Regions from separate parts of the Buttiauxella cochleicola genome, predicted to be linked through region 3. Evidence: riboswitches for the same ligand, from Rfam matches in the RefSeq annotation. Region 3 holds a riboswitch; each other region holds the start of a gene.
The links. Region 3 has a riboswitch for thiamine pyrophosphate ahead of thiB (thiamine ABC transporter substrate binding subunit). Riboswitches for the same ligand answer to the same signal wherever they lie in the genome.
Positions count from the first base shown of each region.

Region 1 (3,280 bases), on a different contig from region 3:
GCGGTCATCAGCGATTGCGGGAACGGCCAGGGTTGCGAGGTGACATAACGTAAGTTTTTCACGCGAATGCTGCTCTCTTCCATCACCTCACGCGCCACTGCCTGCTCGAGGGTTTCCCCTACTTCGACAAACCCGGCCAGTACGGTATAAACCCCGCCGCGATGGCGTGTGTGCTGAGCAAGCAGGATATGGTCGTCACGACGGATAGCCACGATGATGCACGGTGAAATTTGTGGATAGTAGCGTTCACGACAATGGTTACACAGCATCGCCCATTCGGTTTTGCTGACGTGCATTTCATGGCCACAGTAGCCACAGAACTTATGCGAGCGATAGAACTCCGCCAACTGCACGCCACGACCAGCAAGTTGAAATAACCCTGGATCCTGGTCAATAACCTGGCGCACTGAGCCCATATCCGCACGGCGATGTTGCCGCACTAACCACACCGGCTCATTTTCCCACTCGCCGATAGACATCCCAACCGCACCATCAAGCTGAAAATCTTGTGCCGCTCCGTGAGGTAGCTCACCTTTCGGCAACCACAATTTTTGTTCATGACTGACGATAAACCAGCCCTGATCTAACTTTTGAATTACACGTTCCATAACCTGGTGCACATCCCCGAGTTCGCTGGTATAAACAAATGGTCGTAACAATTTTGGGTACGTTTGCGTTACATCTTTTACTCACGGAATCACGGAGTCAATCATGCTTAACCAGTTAGAAAATCTGACTGAGCGCGTCGGTGGTAGTAATGAGTTAATCGACCAATGGCTACATGCCCGCAAACATTTATTGGTGGCTTATTACAATATGGTTGGGATCAAGCCTAACAAGGAATCCCATACCGCGCTCAATGAAAAGGCTCTGGATAACTTTTGCCATAATTTGGTGGATTATCTTTCTGCCGGTCATTTCAATATTTATGAACGCATTATCAGCGAAATGGAAGGTAGCAGCCCACTTTTAGCCGCAACTCATCTTTATCCGCAGCTTGAAGCCAACACCCAGCACATTATGGATTTTTACGATTCGCATCTCGAAAGTGCTATCGATGATGATAACTATATTGAGTTCCAGAAAGCGTTATCCGGCATCGGTGAAGCGCTGGAATCACGTTTTTCACTGGAAGATAAACTCATTCAGTTAGCTTACGACCACGATATAAATGACAGTGCTAACGATACCGGCAGCCTTGCACGTCCGGCTTGAGTTCTGCGCTGTTAACGAGTAGTTTACATAACGACCCGTAGCAATACGGGTTTATCTTGTCGGAGTGCCGAGTGTTTAATTGAACACCGGCTGAGACCGTTAATTCGGGATCCGCGGAACCTGATCAGGCTAATACCTGCGAAGGGAACAAGAGTAATTCTGCTTTTGGGTTCACCCGTACGCGGGCGCCCCACATTCATTACTCCTCCGTTGTTCTGACAAGCCACTCCTTGATATTTACTGGAATGAGCTATGTCTATTACTGAAAAAAAACCAAACCGCCGCGAACAACGCGCTGCTGCCCAGCATTTTATCAATACGCTGGAAGGTACTGCTTTCCCTAATTCCCAACGCATTTATCTCACTGAATCACGCGATGATATCCGCGTACCGATGCGCGAAATTCAACTCAGCCCAACAGCAACGGGCGGTACGAAAGAAAATCCTCTGTTCACCCCTAACGATGCGATACCGGTGTATGACACTTCAGGTCCGTATGGCGACCCGACAATCAGTATCGACGTTCTGCGCGGGCTTCCACCACTGCGTGAAAGCTGGATTAGCGAGCGTGATGATTGCGAAACACTGACCGATCGTAGCTCTGCATATACCAAAGAGCGTCTGGCTGATGACGATCTGGACGAATTGCGTTTTGAAACACAACTCACGCCTAAGCGCGCTAAAGCTGGGAAAATCGTTACACAACTGCACTATGCACGTCAGGGAATTGTGACGCCGGAAATGGAGTTTATCGCCGTCCGTGAAAACATGGGCCGCGAACGCGTTCGCGATGAAGTGTTACGCCACCAGCATCCAGGCCAGGGTTTTGGTGCGCGCCTGCCGGAAAATATTACCCCTGAGTTTGTACGTGACGAAGTCGCCGCAGGCCGGGCAATTATCCCTGCCAACATCAACCACCCCGAATCGGAACCGATGATTATCGGCCGTAATTTCCTTGTCAAAGTGAATGCCAATATCGGCAACTCAGCGGTCACCTCCTCCATTGAAGAAGAAGTGGAAAAACTGGTCTGGTCAACGCGCTGGGGCGCAGACACCGTGATGGATCTTTCTACCGGCCGCTATATCCACGAAACCCGCGAATGGATTTTGCGTAATAGCCCTGTGCCAATCGGCACCGTGCCAATCTACCAGGCACTAGAAAAAGTAAACGGCATCGCCGAAGACCTGACCTGGGAAATGTTCCGCGACACACTTCTGGAACAGGCAGAGCAAGGTGTGGATTACTTTACTATTCACGCCGGAGTGTTGCTGCGCTATGTGCCGATGACCGCCAAACGCCTGACCGGAATTGTTTCACGCGGAGGATCGATTATGGCGAAATGGTGCCTGTCGCATCATCAGGAAAACTTCCTGTATGAGCACTTCCGCGAAGTCTGCGAGATCTGTGCCGCTTATGACGTTTCACTCTCACTGGGTGACGGCCTGCGCCCTGGCTCCATTCAGGATGCCAACGATGAAGCGCAATTCTCTGAGCTGCATACGCTTGGCGAGTTGACCAAAATTGCCTGGGAATACGATGTACAGGTAATGATTGAAGGCCCAGGACATGTGCCGATGCAGATGATCCGCCGCAACATGACCGAAGAACTAGAGCATTGCCACGAAGCGCCGTTCTACACTCTTGGCCCGTTGACCACTGACATTGCGCCCGGTTACGACCATTTCACATCAGGGATTGGCGCGGCCATGATTGGCTGGTTCGGCTGCGCGATGCTGTGCTACGTCACGCCAAAAGAGCACCTCGGCCTGCCGAATAAAGAAGATGTGAAACAGGGGCTGATTACCTACAAAATTGCGGCGCATGCCGCAGATCTGGCAAAAGGTCACCCTGGAGCGCAAATCCGCGATAACGCCATGTCGAAAGCCCGCTTTGAATTCCGCTGGGAAGACCAGTTTAACCTGGCTCTCGATCCCTTCACCGCTCGCGCCTATCACGATGAAACGCTACCGCAGGAATCCGGCAAAGTCGCGCACTTCTGTTCAATGTGCGGACCAAAATTCTGCTCGATGAAAATATCCCAGGAAGTCCGCGATTTCGCGGCTA
Region 1 is NZ_JAJSOU010000027.1:7,303-10,582, forward strand. It holds gene nudC (NAD(+) diphosphatase) at 1-608, opposite strand, end outside; gene rsd (sigma D regulator) at 712-1,215, shown strand; TPP riboswitch at 1,266-1,379, shown strand; gene thiC (phosphomethylpyrimidine synthase ThiC) at 1,468-3,280, shown strand, end outside.
Region 1: it holds a riboswitch for thiamine pyrophosphate, as region 3 does, so the genes downstream of both, thiC (phosphomethylpyrimidine synthase ThiC) here and thiB (thiamine ABC transporter substrate binding subunit) in region 3, are expected to answer to the same signal.

Region 2 (3,280 bases), on a different contig from region 3:
AAACGCTGCGTTCCACTTTGGGTAAACAACCAGTCTGGGCTTTCAGCGTCATCAAGATGGCCGCCTTTCATCAGCACGGCTTTGCATCCCATCCCCAGCAATGCATCCCCCTGCTCTTTCATCTCTCGTTCGTTGCAAGCATGTACCGTATTCAGCAGAGCTGCCGCTTCGGGTAAGTTCGGGGTAATCAATGCCACCTGCGGTAATAACCTGCGACGTAAACTTTCTACCGCCGAAGGAGCAAGCAATGGGTCGCCACTTTTCGCCAGCATCACCGTATCAAGCACCACGTTTTTGACTTGGTAAAATGCCAACCTCTCGGCCACGGCTTCAACGATATCTGTTTCTGCCAGCATGCCGATTTTGACAGTGTCGATGCGAACATCACTCAGCACTGAGTCAAGTTGGGCTGCGACAAACTCAGGTTCGATACGATAAACCGACTGCACTCCACGCGTATTTTGTGCAACCAGCGCGGTAATAACGCTGGTGCCATACGCACCCAATGCCGAGAACGTTTTAAGGTCAGCCTGGATACCCGCCCCACCACTCGGGTCGGTTCCAGCAATAGTTAGCGCGTTAATGCGTTTGACGCCTTTCATACCAGAGCCTCCGCATTAAGTGCATAAAGCGCGTCCAGAAAGGCTGGAATGAAGCTACCAGGCCCGCGACTTGCAGCAATGGCCTGCTCGCCAGCACATTTCATAAACTGGCAGGCGGAAGCGACATTGTCTAACCGGGACCCGGGCAATGAACAACAGGCAGCAACAACGGCGGAAAGTGCACATCCTGTGCCGACAACACGCGTCATCAACGCGCCGCCACCGGCAATGCTCCAGGCATTCTCCCCATCAGTGACGTAATCCTCCTCACCTGTTACCGCAACAATTGCACCGCTAATCTGAGCAAGCTTAAGTGCCGCGGGTAGAGCTGAAAGAGCATCTACAGTACTGTCCACGCCTCGCCCACCACTGTGCTCGCCCGCAAGCGCCATGATTTCCGACGCATTCCCCCGAATTGCGGCAGGGTTTAATTCAAGAATCGAGCGTGCAAATTGTGTACGAAACTCCAGGCCACCGACCGCGACGGGGTCAAGCACCCAGGGGGTAGAAGATTGGTTCGCAGCATGAATGGCTGCAAGCATTGCGGTACTGCGCTCAGAGGTAAGTGTGCCGATATTGATGAGTAGAGCGCAGGCTATAGGGCTAAATTGTGCGGCTTCTTCTGGCTCAATAACCATCGCTGGAGCTGCGCCAATAGCGAGCAAAACGTTGGCGGTAAAACTCTGCACCACATCGTTAGTCATGCAGTGAACCAAAGGGGAAGCTTGATGTAAATTGTGTAAAACCGACGCGGCACGGTGGCCGGGTAGCAGGTCAGGCTGCATATTGAAAGCTCCTGCCCGGCGTGAAGAAGGGATGACCTGACAGGCATCTGACTTCCCTACGCTGGCATTATCCAGATCAGGTGGTACGGGTATTTCTCAGCCTTCACGTGGAAGGGCACCCCGAGTCATTTAAATCAAAATCAACTACTTGCGATTAACGGGACGTTAATCCCAGCACAGGATAATGCCAGCAGGGTGTTCGACAAACAAGTTCTTAATCTAAGTGCATCCTGTGAAATGATGATCAACTTTCTCCAGCATCATCTTTATCCGGATTTGACTATTAATAAAAATACCGTCTCAAAATCTATTAACATAAATCTAAAAAATTAATTGATTAGAGTTTACGAATTCAACATTTATTATTTTTGACCAACTAGTCTGAATTATTTGCACGGATTTTTTAATTTCATAAAATTCCGTTAATACATTGAAATAACTTGACCATTAAATGATCGCAATGTATTTAAAACATACTACCTCAATCGCCAAATCCGTCTTGTTAGATATAATGAAATTGGCAATGGTGTGCTTTATGTGTATAACTGACAGCAAATATCTACCGTCGATCTTTTCTTATAAAATCACATAAAATTAACATCCTATATGAATATAGAAAACAAAGTAGCTCATAACAAAAACAATATTGCAAAAATATTCAACCGGTTAATTACATGTGGTTTTCTTGTTCCTGGTTTGTTTGTTTCTGTGGCTCAAGCCGAACTATCACAAACGATCGATAACATCAAAAAAACGCATCAAATAAACATCGCCTATCGTGATGCACCACCTTTCTCTTATGCAACTTCAGATGGCAAAGTCGTCGGTTATGTTATCGATTTATGTAATGTTATCGTTAGCGATATCAGCAAACATCTGAACATACCTGACTTAAAAATTAATTACATTGAGAATAAATATCTGCCTGAAAGAGATGAATTATTGCGTGCGAAAAAAGTAGATATGATCTGTTCAGTGAATGCTAACGTTAATGAATGGAAATCGATTGCAGACTATTCAAGCCCCTATACTTATTCATATACACGATTCGCTACGTTAAAGAACAAAAAGATATCATCTATTGATCAATTGGCGGGGCACACTGTTAGTGTAACATCGGGATCAGTTGATGCTCTTGCACTTAACCAGACCAATCGTGAGATGGGCCTGAATTTAGTCGTAATAAAAACTCCAACCATGGAAAAAGCTTTTGACCTGATGCGCAGTGGAAAAACATCGGCTGCCTTTATCAATGATATTTCATTAAAGGAAATCATTGAGGCTCAGGGCGATAAAGATTTATTTTCCATTAGTGATAAAGGGGTTGGGAAACCTCAGTTTTTTGTCATATTACTGCCGCACGATGACAAAGAATTTAAGTCACTGGTAAATCAGAGTCTTTGTAAAATTAGAAAATCACCTGATTTTGGTAAGATTCATGATATCTGGTTTAACCAACCAATTCCTTATTTAAAGTTAAACTTACAAACTCCTTATTCAAAAGAAATGGATAAAGCATTAACACAATTTGATGATTGCTCAAGAACGGGGAGATAAATAATTAGTTGCCAGCGACATCAGGTGACTTGAGGAATGCATTAAGACCCTAACTTTGCTGCTAAAAATGTCCATTTCTGGATATGCTTTCAATTCCCTTACTTATGCTTCACACTATTACTCAATGAAATTATATCACCTCATTTTTAAACCTTAAAAAAACATATGAGCATCATAAAACAACATTCACAGCATGTTAATAACATTTGTTTTTGGCTAATCATACATTTCGTTTGACTAGTCACTTAAATCCATATGAAAATTAATAGCAACTTATTGGTTTAGTGTTTGTTGAATGAATCACGGATAAGATTAAAAACATCATGGCTATCATTA
Region 2 is NZ_JAJSOU010000008.1:68,023-71,302, reverse strand. It holds gene thiD (bifunctional hydroxymethylpyrimidine kinase/phosphomethylpyrimidine kinase) at 1-602, opposite strand, end outside; gene thiM (hydroxyethylthiazole kinase) at 599-1,387, opposite strand; TPP riboswitch at 1,424-1,520, opposite strand; gene LVQ79_RS12555 (transporter substrate-binding domain-containing protein) at 1,994-2,944, shown strand.
Region 2: it holds a riboswitch for thiamine pyrophosphate, as region 3 does, so the genes downstream of both, thiM (hydroxyethylthiazole kinase) here and thiB (thiamine ABC transporter substrate binding subunit) in region 3, are expected to answer to the same signal.

Region 3 (3,280 bases):
GCTTTACTGAGTCGTTGGCTCATCAGCACCAGGCCAAGACAGCAAACCATTTGTACTATTGCGAGCAGTGCCGCACGAGCAGGGTCGTAGTCATAACTGAGTGCCTGGAAGATGGCCAATTCAATGGTGGTTGCCTGCGGCCCGCCGCCGAGCGAAAGCACGGTGGCAAAACTGGCGAAGCAGAGCATAAAAATTAACGCGGCGGCAGGAAGAATCTGACGGCGTAGCCACGGCCATTCGACAAAACGGAAGAAGTTCCAACCCTGCATGCCAAGCTGTGCGGCGACCTGTCGTTGTTCGCTGGGGATATTTTCCAGCGCCTGAAGGAGCAGGCGGGTTGCCATCGGCAAGTTGAAAAAGATGTGGGCCAGCAAAATGCCTTTCAGGCCATAGGGTGAGAACCCCCATTCGATGCCAAGCCAGGCGCACAGTGAGGCCAGCCAGCCTTCACGGCCATACACCGTCAGAATACCGAACACTGCCACCAACACTGGCAAAACCAGCGTCATGGCGCACAGACGTAACAGTGCTAATCGCCCAGGGAAACGGCGTCGGTAAAGCGCCCGGGCAAGAAAAATGGCCGGGAACACCGAAAGGGTGGCTGAAAGAAATGCCTGCCAGAAGGAAAAGCGAAGTACGTGCCACAAATAGCTATCCTGCACCAACGCGCGGATATCGGTTTGCGGCGCGTTAAACCACAGCGCCAGAAAAGCCGCCAGGGCTACGGCTACCACGAGAGTGGCGGCGCATAGCCCTGGAATCAGCCAACCGGGAATTAGCGGCTGACGGAGCGTTGCCATTCACTGATCCAGCTGGCGCGATGGGAAGAGACGTCTTGCGGGCTAAATTCCAGCGTGGTCTGCGGTTTTACCAGACCATTAAAGCCTTCTGGCAATTTCACGTCTGTGACCGGGTACATCCAGTTGCCGGTTGGAATGGTGTTCTGGAACTCAGGCGTGGTAATGAACTTCATGAATTTCGCTGCCAACTCTGGCTGCTTGCTTGAAGCCAGGCGACCCGCAACTTCCACCTGCAAGTAATGTCCTTCGCTGAAATTGGCTGCCGCGTAGTTATCTTTTTTCTCTTCGATGATGTGATATGCCGGCGAGGTGGTGTAGCTCATCACCAGGTCGCCTTCGCCTTTGAGGAACAGACCGTAAGCCTCAGACCAGCCTTTGGTGACGGTGACGGTTTTTTTGGCCAGTTTCGCCCAGGCTTCAGGCGTTTTGTCGCCATATACTTTTTGCATCCATAACAGCAGGCCGAGACCTGGGGTGCTGGTGCGTGGATCCTGGTAAATCACTTTCCATTTTTGGTCACTTTCGACCAGTTCTTTCAGGCTTTTCGGCGGGTTTTTGAGTTTGTTTTTGTCATACACAAAAGCGAAATAGCCGTAATCGAACGGCACAAACGTATTGTTATTCCAGCCACCTGGGATTTTTAGTGAACCAGTGTCAACGTTGCTCGGCGCGAACAGTTTGGTTTGCGCAGCCGCTTCCAGCAGATTGTTATCCAGCCCCAGAACCACGTCGGCTTTGCTGTTTTTACCTTCCATGCGCAGACGGTTAAGCAGTGACACGCCATCTTCGAGTGCGACGAATTTCAGCTCGCAATTGCAGTCTGCTTCAAAGGCTTTTTTTACCGCAGGGCCTGGGCCCCAGTCGGCAGCGAAAGAGTCGTAGGTGTAAACAGTCAGCAGGGGTTTGGCGAAAACAGGGGCGGCGACGAGCGCCAGTAACGGCAGGAATTTTTTGAACACTTTGCACCTCTTTAAATTAGGGGTGGCAAAGGACTTTGAGAATTGAGCCTCAAATCCCTTCGCCGGCGTTATCCGGATCAGGTTCGACGGGTATTATCTCAGCCAGACTTTCGTCTTAGCACCCCGTTGAGAACGCGTGCATTGTAATGATTCTGTGAATGAATCGGAAGTATTAAGGTTCCGGTGGTGCAAACCATGCCGATTTAAAGTCAAACCAGCCGAGCGTGTTCATACGCACGCCGCGCATACTGCGCTGCCCTTCAATGCGCAACCAATGGTGGATTAATGGCAAAATATCATTGTTTTCAACTCGCTTCTGGCACCATTCAGGCAAAGAAAGCTCGCCGTTGTGCCATTTCCGGGTATCGGTTTCCCAGTCATTTTCGATGCATTTTTGAATCAGAGGGACTTCATACAGATGCGAATAAAGGGAGAATTCTAAAGGCAGAGTGAAGTTTGCGCTGTTAAGCCAGATATCGCTTTCGGCATTGCCCTGGTGCCACTCCTCATAGCTGACTTCCTGCACCACAAGCTTAACGCCTGCGCGAGCCAGCAGTTCCTCCATGACTTTACTGATAACCCGGTGTTCGACGTGATCGCGGTAAAACGTCAGCGTTACAGATTCCAGACCAGCAGGTTTTTCAAACACCGGTTGTGGACGTGCGTGGTGCCAGCGCGGCAGTAAACCATACGCCGGGAACCAGTACTGCTGGTTTTGAGCTCCCGCGCTATAAAGCAGATGAATGGGGGCCAACATATGGCTTAGCCAGCGGCGAACGTCGTCATTACTGCCAGATTTGGAGCGTCTATCAAACAAAATGTAATAGCAGCCTTCTTCCAGGCGGCTTTCGACGGCTTTTTCACTGTCAGGCATGCCCGATAGTTGCACTGCGCAACTGACATCTTCACCGATCTCTGGCAATACCCAGAAATTTACCTCGTCAATCAATGCGCGATAGCCGAAGTAATCATCGTAAGCCTGAATCTTCAGCTGGTTAGTGTTATTGCGCACAACAGAGTACGGCCCAGTACCGACTGGCTGGCGTGAAAAATTGCTTAGGGTTTGCCATTCACGGGGCAGAATCATGGCATGAACGCTACCCAGCAACCACGGCAGCCAGTTGTCCGGTTGCGAAAGGGTGATATCCAGTGTCCACGCGGTAGGTGAGGTGATTTGCGTAATGTGCGAATACAGCGGCAGCGCGTTAATCCGCTGCAAAGAGGTGACCACATCCAGCATGTCCAGCTCGCGGCCATGGTGAAAATGAATGCCGGGGCGCAAATAAAAACGCCAGTGTAATGGGGAAATTTGCTGCCAGTGATGGGCAATATCTGCTTCCAGTTCCCCATTTTCCTCATTTATACGAATTAAGCCGCTGAAAATTTGGCGGGCAATATGGGTTTCTGAACGACGTAAAGCCGAGCCTGGTAACAGATTTAACAGTGGACGGTAATAGAGAACGCGCAGGATATGCCGACCCTGGCGGAAGCTGCGGCCAAGATGCGAAATCAACATTTGGC
Region 3 is NZ_JAJSOU010000005.1:94,475-97,754, reverse strand. It holds gene thiP (thiamine/thiamine pyrophosphate ABC transporter permease ThiP) at 1-800, opposite strand, end outside; gene thiB (thiamine ABC transporter substrate binding subunit) at 776-1,759, opposite strand; TPP riboswitch at 1,796-1,895, opposite strand; gene sgrR (HTH-type transcriptional regulator SgrR) at 1,932-3,280, opposite strand, start outside.